DNA from 2 places in the Labrys monachus genome. Region 2 is predicted to be linked to the other one. Evidence: riboswitches for the same ligand, from Rfam matches in the RefSeq annotation. Region 2 holds a riboswitch; the other holds the start of a gene.
What was found. Region 2 has a riboswitch for cobalamin ahead of bluB (5,6-dimethylbenzimidazole synthase). Riboswitches for the same ligand answer to the same signal wherever they lie in the genome.

Region 1 (7,650 bases), 2.5 Mb from region 2:
GAGCACCGACATGATGTAGGCTGGTGCACCCTTTCGGCCGGCGACGTAAGGATCGCCGTCTTTCGGGCTCGAGAACCAGAAGACGGCAGACACCTGGCCGCTGGCCGCTGCGATCTTGGTGCGTGCTGCCACCACTCGTGCCTCGAGGCTGGTGACGGCTGCCTCGCCCCTCCCCTGAACGTCATAGATCCGGGCGAGATCTCGGATCTCGCGATAGATCAGGTCCAGTGAAAAGGCCGCGACGCGTGAGCCGTCACTGACACCTGCATTGTTCTTGCCGGTGCAGTCCGATGGCGAGATGTAGACGGGGATGCCGAGTTCCTCGAACTGCTCGCGCTTGGCGACCTCGCCCTTGGGGCCGACTTGCCACAGGAACTGGGCGGTGATGAAGTCCGGTTTTTTCGACAGGACCTTCTCGAAGCTCGGATTGTCTTTGGAGAGGCGCTCGATCTTGGCGTCGACAGCCTCGTATTCCGCAAGGACGGGGGCGATCCAACGCGCCGTGCCGACCATCCGGTCGGATAAACCGAGCATGTAGAGGATTTCCGCGCTGCCCTGGCCGATGGCGACCGTACGCGAAGGAGCTTGTTTGAACGTGATCGCGTGACCGCAATTGTCGAGGGTGAGCGGATAACGGGTCGGCCCGGCGAATGCCCCAGATGACGGGAGACCGAAAAGGGCAACGGCGCTCAGGAGCGCGGAAAACCTCATGACGGTATGGATGAGCATACGGGGTCCTTTCTGTTCCGGAGAGTGATGGGCGTGCGTTGGACGAACCAGCTGCACCAAGACAGAATGTTATGTTATAACGTATCTTTTGACAACACGATCAGTCCCAGGCGAGGGTCCCGCCATTCTGGTATTCGATGACGCGGGTCTCGAAGAAGTTCTTCTCCTTCTTCAGGTCCATCGTCTCGCTCATCCACGGGAACGGATTCTCGGCCTCTCCGAAGACGAATGCGAGACCGAGCTGGGCGCAGCGGCGGTTGGTGATGAAGTGCATGTATTGCTCACAGAGCGCGGCGTTGAGGCCGAGGAAACCGCGCGGCATGGTATCCCGTCCATAGGCGGCTTCGAGTGCGGCGGCTTCTTTCAACATCCCGCGCACCTCGTCTTGGAATTGCGCCGTCCACAGATGCGGATTTTCGTGTCTGATCTGGTTGATGACGTCGATGCCGAAGTTGAGGTGGATGCTCTCGTCGCGTAGGATGTACTGATACTGCTCGGCGATGCCGACCATCTTGTTGCGTCGGCCGAGCGACAGGATCTGCGCAAACCCGGTGTAGAACCACATGCCCTCGAACACGACGTAGAAGGCGACGAGATCGCGCAGAAACTTTTGATCCGCCTGCGGCGTCCCGGTCTCGAATGTCGGATCGTCGAGGGTCTGGGTGTACTTCAGCGCCCAGGCGGCCTTGTCCGTGATGGACGGCACCTCTCGATACATGTTGAACAGCTCACCCTCATCGAGGCCGAGGCTTTCCACGATGTACTGGAAGGTGTGGGTGTGCACCGCTTCCTCGAATGCCTGGCGCAACAGATATTGCCGGCATTCGGGGTTGGTCAGGTGACGGTAAATGGCCAGTACGATGTTGTTGGCGACGAGGCTTTCCGATGCCGTGAAGAAGCCGAGGTTGCGCTTGATGGCGCGGCGCTCGTCCTCTGTCAGCCCGTCGCGCGATTTCCACAGCGAGATGTCGGCCTGCATAGAGACCTCGGTGGGCATCCAGTGGTTGTTGCAGGCGGAGAGATACTTTTCCCAGGCCCACTTGTACTTGAGCGGAAGCAGCTGATTGACGTCGGCACGGCAGTTGATCATCCGCTTCTCATCGACGCTCACGCGACCGCCGGAGCGGTCGATGTCGCCAAGGCCAGTGGCATCTCCGGTGGCATCGGCGGGCGGAGGCGCGGCAGGGCGAAGGATGGGGAAAGCGGCAGGCGGGTTCGGGTCTGACCAGTCGGGCATCGTCATGGGTCCTCGGTTAAGGCCGCTCACTGGCAGACTTCGCAGGTGGGATCATCGAGCGAGCAAGCGTTCGGCACGGTCGGGCCGTTGACTGGCGGCATCTCGACCAGGATGGGGGTGGCCGACGTGCCGCCGACCGCGACAGCGTTGAGCTTGCCGTCCGTGCCCTTCAGGGTGGACTTTTCCACATGGGTGGCGCTGAGGCCGCGCAGGTAATAGGTCGTCTTCAGACCCAGCCGCCAGGCGAGGCGATAGGCTTCGTCGAGCTTCCGGCCCGAGGGTTGGGCCATGTAGAGATTGACCGACTGGCCCTGATCGATCCATTTCTGCCGGCGCGCGGCGGCGCGGATCAGCCATCTCGGTTCGATCTCGAAGGAGGTGGCGTAGAGCGCCTTGAGATCGTCCGGCACGCGGTCGATCCCGCTGACCTTGCCGTCATAGTATTTGAGGTCGGAGACCATGACCTCGTCCCAGAGCCCGCGCGCCTTCAGGTCGCGAACAAGGCCGGCGTTCACGACGGTAAAATCGCCCGACATGTTCGCCTTGACGTAGAGATGACTGTAGGACGGCTCGATCGATTGCGAGACGCCGACGATGTTCGAGATCGTCGCGGTCGGCGCGATCGCCATGCAGTTCGAGTTGCGCATGCCCGTCGTCTTGACGCGCTGGCGCAGTCCCGCCCAGTCCTGCGTCGAGGAACGGTCGAGCTCGACATCGCCGTCGCGCGCCTCGCTGAGTATCTCCAGCGAGTCGATTGGCAGGATGCCCCTCGACCAGAGCGACCCCTCGAAGCTCGGATAGTGTCCGCGCTCGGCGGCGAGATCGACCGAAGCGGAGATGGCATAAAAGCTGATCGCCTCCATGGAGGTGTCGGCGAAGCTGACGGCTGCGTCCGAAGCCGCCGGCAGGCGCAGCGTCTGAAGCGCATCCTGGAACCCCATCAGTCCAAGCCCCACCGGGCGGTGGCGCAGGTTCGAGCGGCGCGCTTCGGGGATGGTGTAGAAATTGATGTCGACGACGTTGTCGAGCATCCGCATCGCGGTCTTCACCGTCTTCGCCAGCCGCGCCTGATCGAGCCCGTCCACCCTGACATGGGCCGCGAGGTTGACCGAGCCGAGATTGCAGACCGCGACCTCGTCGGCGGAGGTGTTCAGCGTGATCTCGGTACACAGGTTCGAGGAATGCACCACGCCGACATGGCTTTGCGGTGATCTTAGATTGCATGTGTCCTTAAAAGTAATCCAAGGGTGTCCAGTCTCGAACAGCATGGTCAGCATCTTGCGCCAGATGTCGACTGCCGCCACCCGCTTGAACACCTTGATCTCCCCGCGTCCGGCCTTCTCCTCATAGGTCTCGTAGGCCGTCTTGAACGGCTTGCCATAGAGGTCGTGCAGGTCCGGCACTTCGTCGGGCGAAAACAGGGTCCATTGCCCCCCGGCCTCCACCCGCTGCATGAACAGGTCGGGAATCCAGTTGGCGGTGTTCATGTCGTGGGTGCGGCGGCGGTCGTCGCCGGTGTTCTTCCGGAGGTCAAGGAACTCCTCGATGTCGACATGCCAGGTCTCGAGATAGGCGCAGACCGCCCCCTTGCGCTTGCCGCCCTGGTTGACCGCGATGGCGGTATCGTTGGCCACTTTCAGGAATGGCACGATACCTTGGCTCTCGCCGTTGGTGCCCTTGATGTAGGCCCCGAGGCCGCGCACCGGCGTCCAGTCATTGCCGAGCCCGCCGGAATACTTGGCGAGCAAGGCGTTGTCCTTCACCGCCTTGAAAATGCCGTCGAGGTCGTCGGCGATCGTGGTCAGGAAGCAGGAGGAGAGCTGCGGCCGGAGCGTGCCGGCGTTGAACAAGGTCGGCGTCGAGGCCATGAAATCAAAGGAGGAGAGCAGGTCGTAGAATTCGATGGCTCGCGCCTCCCTGTCGATCTCGCGCAGCGCCAGCCCCATGGCGACCCGCATGAAGAAGGCCTGGGGCAACTCGAAGCGATTTCCACGCATGTGCAGGAAGTAGCGGTCGTAGAGCGTCTGGAAGCCGAGATAATCGAACTCGAGGTCACGCGCAGGTTCGAGCGCGGCAGCAAGTCGGGCGAGGTCGAAGCGGTCGAGTTCGGGATCGAGCCGTTCGTTGGCGATGCCGGTCTTCACATAGGCGCAGAAATAGTCGCCGTAACGTTCCGCCATCTCCGCCTGCGTCGCCTGTTCCGGCCGGCCGGCGACAAAGCTCAGAGCCTCGCGGCGCAGCTTGTCGAGCAGCAGGCGGGCACTGACCTTGGAATAGTTGGGCTCGGTCTCCACCAGTGTGCGCGCCGCCAGGATGGGGGCCTGTGCCAGTTCGTCGAGCGTGATACCGTCATAGAGATTGCGTTGCGCCTCCGTGAGGACCGCGTCGGGCGAGACGCCGTCGAGCCCAGTGCAAGCCTCGCCGATGACGATTGAGAGGCGGCCGGCATCCAGTGGCACCCGTGCGCCGTCGGCGGTCCTCACATGCAGCACGACGGTGACATCACCAGCCGGATGGGCCGCGGCGAGGGCCTTCGCGCGTTCCCGCGCCCGCTCATCGCGATAGAGCACATAAGCCCGGGCGACCTTGTGATACTCCCCGCGCATCAGGGCCAGTTCCACCTGGTCCTGCACATCCTCGATATGGAAGGTCCGGCCGATGCCGGGGCGGCGGGTTAGGTTCGCCACGATCTGGTCGGTCAGCCCGGCGACGATGTCGTGGATGCGGCGGGATGCGGCGGCGGACGGCCCTTCTACGGCCAAAAACGCCTTGGTCAAGGCGACCGCGATCTTGGCGGTATCGAACGGCGTCACCGCGCCATTGCGGCGGATGAGCTGATAGCCGGGCGCGCTAGCGACCGCCTCAACGTCAGGGGCCGTCGTGTAAGGTCTGTGGTTGCCATTGTCATGGCGTTCGGCTGTAGCTGGCATCATCATCCCCGATGAATGTGGGGACGGAGAGCAGGCGGACGCGTGCCACGACACGGGAGGCACATGCCGCCCAAAGCAAGCGCCTCACCGGAACACCCCGCCCGTGGACGTACATAGTGTCGCGGCAGGTCTCCTGGCTCGCGGGTCATCATCCTTGTACGTCTTCCCAAGGCTTTGCGGCCTCAGTGACATGGCTGAACAAGAACTCGCCACTTACAGTTGCGGGGGCAGCGCCGGCCTTGCGATAGAGCGCACCGACTTCCCTCTTAGCTTCCACGTCTTAACAGACTAGGAAGAACCACGATGTCTACATTTAGTGACAATTTATGGCGCCATGTCAATAGGTGGTGAGCTGTTTTGTCGAACGGCTACGAAAACAGGTCGCATCCGCTCCGTACGCAGGAGACGAGCTCGTCACCTCGCAAACAAAAAGCGGTTCCGGTGCGCCACATTATGATCGATTTTTCGCTTGAAGGTATGTTCTCAGGTCACCACTCGTCTCTTGGGATCCAGGTTGCGAGGGTGCGACCAAAGCGCAGCAATAGGCCAATCCATCAATCGGCGACCTCGTCCAACTTCCCGTCCTTGGCCTCGAAACGCTTCTGAAACCCCGGCTGAATCAGTCCGGTGCCGGACCACTCGATCAAGGGCGTGCCGGCGGGACTTGGCTTGCGCAAATAGTTTGCCGCAGCCTTGGGATCGCCAGCTCCGGCGTAGGACGCGATGAAGGGATCTGGCGGGCTATGAGCGCTTTCTGCTCGAGACGCTGCTCAAGATGCCGGGGGGCTGCGATATCCGCAGCAACTCCGCCATCCAGACCGTGAAGGCGCAAGCGCCGCTTCCGTTGAATCATCTGCCAAAGGAAGACATCGTACAGAAGCTCTGACTTCCGACGCGGGCTTACTCCAAATCCAACGAAAAGTGCCCGTGCTGGTCCTGCGTCGAGCGATGAATAAATCTCGCGGCTCTCTCAGGCGATGGCTTGTATTGACGGATCGCTTCCGCGTCGCCGGGAGCGAAGTCTGAGGGCTGATTCGGGCGGCTCAGACAAAAAACCGGGCTCTCGAAACAGCCGATTCTTGCCCTTACTTCGCTATGGTACTCTGACGCTAAATATTTCTTGCACAAAGATAATTCCTTGCTCCCTCTGGCTCGGGAGCCGTCAGGAACCGCCAGTGCGAGGCATCGCCACCATGCGAGAACCAGACCGTATCATCCGTCTCAAAACCGTCCTCGCCAGGACCGGTCTGTCCCGATCCACGCTCTACCGCAAGATCGCCGAGGGCACGTTCCCGGCCCAGCTCAGGATCAGCACCAACGGCTCCGGCTGGCACGAATCCGACGTCGACCGATGGATCGCCGATCCCGTGAAATGGCGGCCGGGGAGCGAAGGCGGCGAGAGGCGGTGACGCAGGAGACGGCACGAACAACGGATTGGGTGTCGGCCCTCTTTTCCACGCTTGGCGCTTCATCGGGGTCGCGCGCGAGCCGGGCAGCATTCTTGGCGCTTTGGGTTCCGGCCGGGTCGAGATCTCGGCGGACGTTGCCATTATCGCGGAAGTCCCTATTCTGCACCGGAGTGGGTATCGAGCGCGAAAGACCGACAAAGTTCGGGAGTTTTGCGACAGACTTTCTTGAAAGTTTCACATGCGCATAGTGCTTACGGGTAGTTCCGGACGGGTCGGTCGGGCCATTTTCAGGGCCTTGGCGGAGCAACACAAGGTCGTTGGGGTCGATCGCTCTCCCTTTTCCACCACCCATGTCGTCGGAGACTTCGCCAGCGAAGCGCTACTATACTCCGCTTTGAAGGGCGTGGATGCCGTTATCCATACGGCTGCGCTCCATGCTCCGCATGTCGGTATTATTCCAGATGAGGAGTTTCAGCGCATCAACGTGGAGGGAACCCGACTTGTCGTAAAGGTGGCGATTGCCGCTGGCGTGAAACGGCTGATCTTCACCAGCACGACAGCCTTATATGGGCGTGCTGTTTCTCCCGGCTCATGCACATGGATAGACGAGAATACGACCCCTCTACCGAAGAGCATCTATCATCGGACGAAACTCGAAGCCGAGCGCCTTCTGGAAGGCATGGCCTGTTCTGAATTGGCCGTGCGGGTTTTGCGCATGTCCCGCAGCTTTCCGGAGCCGGGCGATGTGATGGCTACCTATCGGCTACATCGTGGGGTTGATGTTCGGGACGTGGCCGATGCCCACTTGGCCGCGCTGACGAACGGCGGGCCGCACTTCCGGCGCTATATCATCTCGGCCGCCACCCCTTTCGCAATGCAGGATTGCCCGACTTTGGCCTCGGACGCGGAATCCCTTGTCAGGCTGCGTGCACCAGCTCTTGCCGCCGAGTTCGACCGGAGAGGGTGGAGCCTCCCAAGCTCCATCGACCGCGTATATGATTCCGCTCAGGCCGAGCGTGCGCTTGGATGGCACCCCCGCTTTGGCTTTAGCGAGGTGCTGGCGCAAATGGACCGACGTAGTCTGGAAGTCTTGCCCTGCGGCTCGGTTATTAACAGGAAAGCGGAGTAGAATTTTCGCAGAGATGATGACGTCGTTCCGAAGGCAATATTTATGTGGCGTTTTCAAGGTACAAGGCAGGTGTAATGCAGGTCTCTAAGAATAACCCTCTGTGCCGTGTTGAAGATCTCATGTCGCGGAAATTCTGATTTTTGGAGACTATTAACATGGCGAAGAAAAGGATGGTCGGTTCGACCGAACTGCGCCCTTAGAACTCGCGGTTCATGA
Region 2 (7,650 bases):
CCGAGGGCGAGCTCGTCGCCGCCAAGCGGCAGGCCGAGGAGGCCTCGTCCCAGAAGTCCGACTTCCTCGCCAAGATCTCGCACGAGGTCCGCACGCCGCTCAATGCGATCATCGGCTTTGCCGAGGTGATGATGGAAGAGCGTTTCGGCCCGATGGGCAACGAACGCTACCGCAGCTATGCCCGCGACATCCACACCTCGGGCGAGCACGTCATCAGCCTCGTCAACGACCTCCTCGACCTTTCCAAGATCGAGGCCGGCCGGCTCGACCTCGCCTTCACCAGCGTCAACCTCAACGAGGTGGTGCAGCAGTCGGTCAGCCTGATGCAGCCCCAGGCCAGCCGCGACCGCATCATCATCCGCATGGCGCTGGCCAACGGCCTGCCGAACGTCGTCGCCGACATCCGGAGCATGCGCCAGATCGTGCTGAACCTGCTGTCGAACTCGATCAAGTTCACCCAGGCAGGCGGCCAGGCGATCATTTCCACCACGCTGTCGGAGCGTGGCGAAGCGGTGCTGCGGGTGCGCGATACCGGCGTCGGCATGACCGAACGCGAGCTGGCCATCGCCATGGAGCCGTTCCGGCAGGTCGCCTCGACGACGCTGGGCGGCACCGGCCTCGGTCTGCCGCTCACCAAGGCGCTGGTCGAGGCGAATCGGGCGGCCTTCACCATCCAGTCGACGAAGCATGCGGGGACGCTGGTGGAAGTGATCTTCCCGCCGACGCGGGTGCTGGCGGAGTAGGGCGTTCCAGTGCCATGGGGCGTCCGCGCCCGCTGCCGCGGCATGGCTCCCGCCGGTCGAAACCGTCTTGACAGCGCCATCGCTTTGCCGTGGTCTGTGCCCGCATGAGATGGATGGACCAATCCGTTCTGAGGCGGACCATCGCCGCCCTGGTGATGCTGGCGCTGTCGCTGGCAGGCCTCGGGCGTGCGCTCGCCGCCGCCACGGACAGCGGCCCCGCCACCATCATCGTCGGCGGCTTCGTCATCTCGCTCTGCCATACTGACGACGGATCGGGATCGCCGCAGGACACCGCCCGTCACGATTGCTGCGACCAGTGCACGCTGCACGCGCCCGTGACCCTGCCGGGAGCGGCCGGGCTGGCGGCGCCCCTGCGGATCGTGCATGTCGTCGAATCCGAGCCGGCCGTCATGCCGGTGGCGGCGATCGCGCGGCCGCGCACGCCGCGCGTCTCGCAGGGGCCCCCCTTCGCACGAGCCTGAGCGTGCGAAATCCATTTCCGATCAAAAGCCCGGCCTGAATCGCGGCGCCTTCGCGCCCGCGTCGGCGCATGGGCGAACTCAGGACATCTTCATGGCTACCGCCGATCTGAGCCAGGCCCCTGGCTCGTCGCGCCTGTCGCTGCAACGAGCGATCTGGCGCTGGCATTTCTATGCCGGACTCCTCAGCGTCCCCTTCCTGATCCTTCTGGCGATCACCGGTTCGCTCTATCTCTTCAAGGGTGAGATCAATCACACCGTCTTCGCCTATCGCACCGTCGTCACCGAAACGGGCACGCCGGCTCTGCCGCCGAGCGCGCTGGTGGCGAAGGCCGTCGCGGCGCTGCCGGGATCGACGGCGACATCCTTCGGCGAGCCCGCCTCGCCGGCCGCGTCCGCCGTGGTGACGGTGACGACGGGAGACGGCCCGCATCTGGTCTATCTCAACCCCTATACCGGCGCCGTGCTCGCTACGATGCGCAGCGACCGCGAGCCGATGTATCTCCTCAAGAAGATCCACAGCCTCGAATTGTTCGGCACCTTAGCCAATCGCCTCATCGAGGCGATCGCCGGCTTCGCCCTCGTCCTGGTGGTGACGGGCTTCTATCTGTGGTGGCCGCGCGGCCGGTCCGGCGGCGTCCTTACGGTCCGTGCAACGCCCGGCCGGCGGATCTGGTGGCGCGACGTCCACGCCGTGACCGGCGCACTGGCGGGCCTCGTCATCTTCTTCCTGGCGCTGACGGGCATGCCGTGGTCGGGCTTCTGGGGCGCCAACCTCAGCACCTATTCGGCAAAGCTCGGCATCGGTTTTCCCGCGCAGCTTTGGGACGACGTGCCCAAATCGGCCCTGCCGACCCAGGCCGTTCTCCCCAATGCGGGTTGGGCGGTGGAGAACGCCCCCGTTCCCCTGTCGGCGCCCGCAGCAGGCGCCGCGCCGATCGGCATCGACCGGGCGATGGCGGTCGCCCATGGCCTCGGCCTTGCGCCCGGCTTCGAGATGGCCCTGCCGTCCGACGGAACGGGGGTCTACACCGCCGCGATCTATTTCGGTGACCTGTCGAAGGAGCGCACCGTCCACATCGACCAGTACAGCGGCAAGCCGATCGTCGATCTCGGGTTCAAGGATTACGGCCCCGTCGGCAAGGCGATCGAATTCGGCATCAATGTCCACCAGGGCATGGAATGGGGGCTCGCCAACCAACTGGTGATGCTCGCCACCTGCCTTTCCATCGTCCTGGCTTCGGTCTCCGCCGTGGTGATGTGGTGGAAGCGCCGGCCGGCGGGCAAGATGGGCGTGCCGCCCTATCCGGCCGATCCCGGCGTCTTCCGCTTTCTCTGGGCCGCCGCCGTTGCCGTGGGGATCGTCTTTCCGATCACCGGCCTCGCCGTCCTGGCGATGCTCGCCTTCGATCTCCTGGCGATCCGCACCATTCCTCCTCTCCGGCGAGCATTCGCCTGAGCCTGCCGCGGCGGGCAGGAGCCTGCCGCGATCCAAGCCGATGATCGGCGGCCGATCCGATCTCAACCTGAAGGTCATTCCATGTCCAAGACGTTCCAGAGCGCCGCCCTGGCGGCCATCGCCCTTTTCGCCCTTGCCGGGCAGGCGTTCGCCCATGCCCATCTCCAATCCGCCACCCCTGCGGTCGACGGCACGGTCGCCGCCGCCCCGACCGAACTCGACCTGAATTTCAGCGAGGACCTCAATCTGAAATTTTCGGGCGTGAAGGTCACCGGCCCCGGCAAGGCCGCGGTGGCGACCGGCGAACCCATGCTGATGAACAAGAACGCCACGCTGATGGTTCCCCTGTCGGGAACGCTCGGCGCGGGCGTCTACACGGTCAGCTGGCATGCCCTGTCCGCCGACGGCCACAAGACCCATGGCAGCTACAAGTTCACCGTGAAGCCATGATCGGCCCGGACGCCGCGCTCGACATCTGCCGGTTCCTGCATGACGCATCGCTGATGCTGGTATGGGGCGCGTCCGCCTATCTGGCCGTGCTCGTGCCGCGCAGGCTGGCTGACGACGTGGCGCGGCGTCTGCGCATCCCGGCCATCGTCGCGGTCGCGGCGGCGCTCGCCACGACGCTCGCGGCCCTGCCGATCGAGACGGCGACGATCGGGGAGGGGTGGAGCGCGGCCACCGATCTCGCCACGCTGCACGACGTCCTGTTCGACACCACCGTCGGCCGGGCCTGGCAGGCGCAGGCGGCGGGGGCGGCGCTGCTCTTCGCGGCGGTCTTTTTCCCGCTCCGGATCCGCAGGAAAGCCGTCGCGCTGGCCTCCGGCCTGCTCCTTGCCGGCGTGGCGCTCACCGGCCACGCGGTGATGCAGGACGGCTGGCTGCGCATCGCCCATGTCGCCAACGACGGCGTTCATGTCCTGTCGGCCGGGGCGTGGCTGGGGGCGATGGTTCCGCTGCTGCCGATCTTGGCGAGGCTGGACACGGCCGCCCGCCCGGAGGCGGGGCTCGCCCTGCGGCGCTTCTCCAATGCGGGCCATGTCGCCGTCGCTTTGGCGATCGCTTCCGGCCTCGTCAACACCTGTCTCGTCCTCGGCCGCCTGCCGACCGACTGGTCGTCGCCCTACCAGGCCCTGCTCGCCGCCAAGATCGCCGCCGTCGCGGCGATGACCGGCCTGGCGCTGGTCAATCGCTACGGCCTCGTGCCGCGTATGGCGCGGCGAGGCTCCGGTTCCGTCCGCCTGATCCGCTTCGCCACGCTCGCCGAGATCGTCCTCGGCCTGGGCGCCGTCGCGGCCGTGTCGGTGCTCGGAATGCTCGAACCCGTCTGAACGTCGCTGCCCGGCCGAGCCGGCTGCGGCGACAGAAGCAGGAGAGGGCGCGTCGCGGAGGGGTGCCGAACCGGCCTTCGCCGCGCAATCCCCCTTCTGCGCCCTCCCGCATCCGTGCTATGCAGCTCCGCCTTCGGTGCCCGCTGCGGCGGGAGAATCGGGAACACGGTCGATGCCGTGACGCGCCCAGCACTGTGAGGGGGACTGTCCGCATGAAAGCCACTCGCCGAGGCGGGGAAGGCGTGCGGACGGGTTGAACCCGAGTCAGGAGACCGGCCGAAGACGATAGATCGGCGCGCGCGGACGGCGCGGCGATCGCCATCGCAAGGGGAATGACGATGGATGATCCAGGCGGGGCGCTTGCGCCTTCCGCACCCTTTTCGTCCGCGGATCGCGATGCGGTCTACCGCGCCATCTTCACGCGGCGCGACGTGCGCAGCCAGTTCCGGCCCGATCCGGTTCCCGACGAGGTGCTCGCCCGCATCCTCGATGCCGGCCACCACGCCCCCTCCGTCGGGTTCATGCAGCCCTGGAGTTTCCTCGTGCTCCGCAGCGCCGAGACGCGCCGCCGGGTGCAGGCTTTGTTCGAGGCCGCCAATGCGGAGGCGGCGGCGATGTTTCCGCCCGAGAAGCAGGCGCTTTACCGCTCGCTGAAGCTGGAGGGCATCGTGGAGGCGCCGCTCAATCTGTGCATCACCTGCGATCCCGACAGGGCGGGGCCGGTCGTCCTCGGCCGCACGCACGACAAGGCGATGGACGCCTATTCGACCGTCTGCGCCGTCCAGAACATCTGGCTCGCCGCGCGGGCGGAGGGAGTGGGCATCGGCTGGGTCAGCATCCTCGACGGTGCCAGGCTGAAGCAGATCCTGGCGATCCCGCCGCGGGTGACCCTCGTCGCCTATCTCTGCCTCGGCTATGTGCAGGAGGCCTATACGAGGCCCGAGCTGGAGGTGAAGGGGTGGCGCCGCCGCCTGCCCCCGGAGGACGTCGTGCATTTCGAAGGCTGGGGCCGGAGCCTGCCGGACGAGCCGCTGCTGTCGTTGATGCGGACCGGCATGGCCGATCGGCTGGGCCTGGGCGAAGCGGCCTGTGCGCCAGGAGCGGGGCAGGCCGACCCCGGCTGATGCCGGCGACCGCCCTCATCGGGCGTCATGTCCGAGCAGGCTCCGGACGGCGGCCACCAGCGCCGGCTGCGGCTTCGGCGGGGCTGCGAAGGCGCGGTCGTCCTGCCAGCCGTCTCCCAAGGCCTGGTAGAGCGCGATGAAGGCCTCGGCGGCGGACTGCTGGGCCGATACATATTGCTTTTCCAGGTCATATTGCTGGCGCTCGGCGTCGATGACGTTGAGCGAATCGGTCAGCCCTCGCTGAAAGCGCTGGTTGGCGAGCCCGACCGCCTTGCGGCTGTCGCCCAGCGCCACGGAAAGCGCGCCGAGCCGGTCCTCCTGCCCTTTATAGGCGGCGGCGGCGACATCGACATCGCGGACGGCGTTCAGCACCGTCTGCCGGTATCGCGCCGCCGCTTCCTTCGCCTGCAGCCCCGCCTGCTGCACGAGGGCGTCGAGCCGGCCGAAATCCAGCAGGGGGACGCTGAGCGAGGGACCGATCGACCAGATGAGGCTGGCGGCATTCGGGCCGACGCCGGCGCCGCGGCCCTCCAGTCCGCCGCCGGCCGTCACGAAGAGCCGCGGGAAGAGGTCCGCGGTCGCGACGCCGATCTGGGCGGTGTCGGCGGCGAGCTCGCGTTCACCCTCCAGGATGTCCGGGCGCTGGCGCAGCAGGTCCGCCGGCAGGCCCAGCGGGATCCGTCCCGGCAGACGGGGGAAGGGTCCGGGCCGCTGGAGTTCCTTCGCCAGGGTCTCCGGAAATTCCCCGACCAGTCCGGCGATGACATATTGCTGTTGCCGGATTTCGGCCTCGATCGGACCCTTCTCGGCCTCCACCGTCGCAAGCTCGCGCTGGGCCAGGGTGAAGTCGAGTTCGTTGCTGATGCCGCGGCTGAACTGCTGCTGGTTCAGCCCGACATATTCGCGCAGGGCGCCTGCCGTCTCGCGCACCACATCGGCCTGCCGCTGGGCCGCGCGCATCTCGACATAGGCCCGGGCGACATCCGCCACGACCGAGACGAGGACGGAATGCCTGGCATCGGCGGCGGCCTGCCTGTCGGCCTGCGCCGCCTCCATCTCGCGCCTGTAGCGGCCGAACAGGTCGATCTCCCAGCCGCCGTCGAAACCGGCGATGCCGTCGACCTGCTTCGACTGCCGCCGCGTTTCGGCGGCGACGAGGGCAGAGGCGGCGCGGCCGCTGGCGAGGTCGGTGCCGGTGCCGCGCGCCGCGCCCGCGCTGAAGCCGGCGCTCGGCAGCGCACTTCCCAGCACGACCGCCTCCTGCGTCCGCGCTTCCTGCATGCGGTCGAGGGCGATCTCGAGGTCGGTATTGCCGGCGAGGGCGCGGGCGACAAGCGAATCGAGCTCGCGGTCATGCAGCGTCAGCCACCATTTCGCCGGGTCGACAGGCGCTTCCCGCATCGGGCCGCCCGCCTGCAGCCCGGCCGCGGCGAAGCGGCTGGGGACCGCCATCAGGGCGGGATGGTAGTCGGGGCCGACGGCGCAGCCCGCGAGGCAGGTCAGGGCCGCCGACCCCATGAGGAGGCGGCCGGCATCTCGGATGATCTTGAACATGGATCACCGGCCCGTCGAAGCGGTCGTCACGGCGCCGGGGAGCGCGTGGGTCCGGACGATCGCACCGTCGGCGATCTGGTTGCCGACATTGAGCGCGATCTTGTCGCCGACCGACACGCCGGAGCTCACATCCACCGTCGCGCCGTCGTCCCGGGAGATCGTGACGTTACGGAATTCGACGTCGCTCCGCTTGCCGATCATGGCGACCTCGGCGCCGCCGGAGCGGAAGATCAGCGCAGCGGCGGGAAGCTGCGCGGCGCCGTCCGACGGCACCCTGAAGGTCACGCTCACATAGAGCCCGGAGACGAGGGCGTGGTCGGCATTCGGGATGTCCACTTCCACCCGCAGCGTGCGCGTCTTCTGGTCGATCGAAGCGGCCGTGCGCGCGACGGTGCCGCGGAAAACCCGGCCGGCCGACGCGCTGGTGCGGATCTCGGCCGGCTGCCCGTTCCGGATGTCCTGCGCCTCGCTTTGGGGGACGTCGACGAAGACCCGGATCGGATCGTCCTTCACGATGCGGTAGAGCGGTGTTGTGCTCGCCGCGCTGCCCGCGGTCACCAGATTGCCGATATCGATGTGGCGCTGCGTGATCGTGCCGTCATAGGGGGCGATCACCTTCTTGAATTCGGTCAGTGTGGTGTAGCGGTCGACGTCGGCCCGCGCGAGGCCGACCTGCGCCTGCGCCTCCTTGAGCTGGGCCACCGCATTGTCGCAAGCCGCCTTCTTCTCCTCGCGCTCCTGCTCGGAAACGACGCCCGTCGGCGAATTCTTCCAGCGCTCATAGGTCGCCGTCGCGAAGACGACGTCGCTCTGGCGCGAGACGACGAGCGCCTGCGCCGCCGTGAGCCTGGCTTGCGCCGCCGTCAGCTGGGCGTCGAGGTCGGGCGTCTCGATCGTCGCGAGCACCTGGCCCCTGCGCACCTTGTCGCCGATATTGGCGGCCCAGTCGGCGACATATCC

Region 1: it holds a riboswitch for cobalamin, as region 2 does, so the genes downstream of both, J3R73_RS01130 (ribonucleoside-diphosphate reductase subunit alpha) here and bluB (5,6-dimethylbenzimidazole synthase) in region 2, are expected to answer to the same signal.

What each region holds. Positions count from the first base shown of each region.
Region 1 covers NZ_JAUSVK010000001.1:247,471-255,120, forward strand. The annotation lists gene J3R73_RS01120 (ABC transporter substrate-binding protein) at 1-711, opposite strand, end outside; gene J3R73_RS01125 (ribonucleotide-diphosphate reductase subunit beta) at 830-1,966, opposite strand; gene J3R73_RS01130 (ribonucleoside-diphosphate reductase subunit alpha) at 1,993-4,896, opposite strand; cobalamin riboswitch at 5,003-5,214, opposite strand; gene J3R73_RS01140 (helix-turn-helix transcriptional regulator) at 6,090-6,305, shown strand; gene J3R73_RS01145 (NAD-dependent epimerase/dehydratase family protein) at 6,544-7,434, shown strand; gene J3R73_RS01150 (GNAT family N-acetyltransferase) at 7,631-7,650, opposite strand, start outside.
Region 2 covers NZ_JAUSVK010000001.1:2,726,788-2,734,437, forward strand. The annotation lists gene J3R73_RS12330 (PAS domain-containing sensor histidine kinase) at 1-743, shown strand, start outside; gene J3R73_RS12335 (hypothetical protein) at 857-1,225, shown strand; gene J3R73_RS12340 (PepSY-associated TM helix domain-containing protein) at 1,311-2,681, shown strand; gene copC (copper homeostasis periplasmic binding protein CopC) at 2,763-3,131, shown strand; gene copD (copper homeostasis membrane protein CopD) at 3,128-4,012, shown strand; cobalamin riboswitch at 4,130-4,307, shown strand; gene bluB (5,6-dimethylbenzimidazole synthase) at 4,351-5,136, shown strand; gene J3R73_RS12360 (efflux transporter outer membrane subunit) at 5,152-6,690, opposite strand; gene J3R73_RS12365 (efflux RND transporter periplasmic adaptor subunit) at 6,694-7,650, opposite strand, start outside.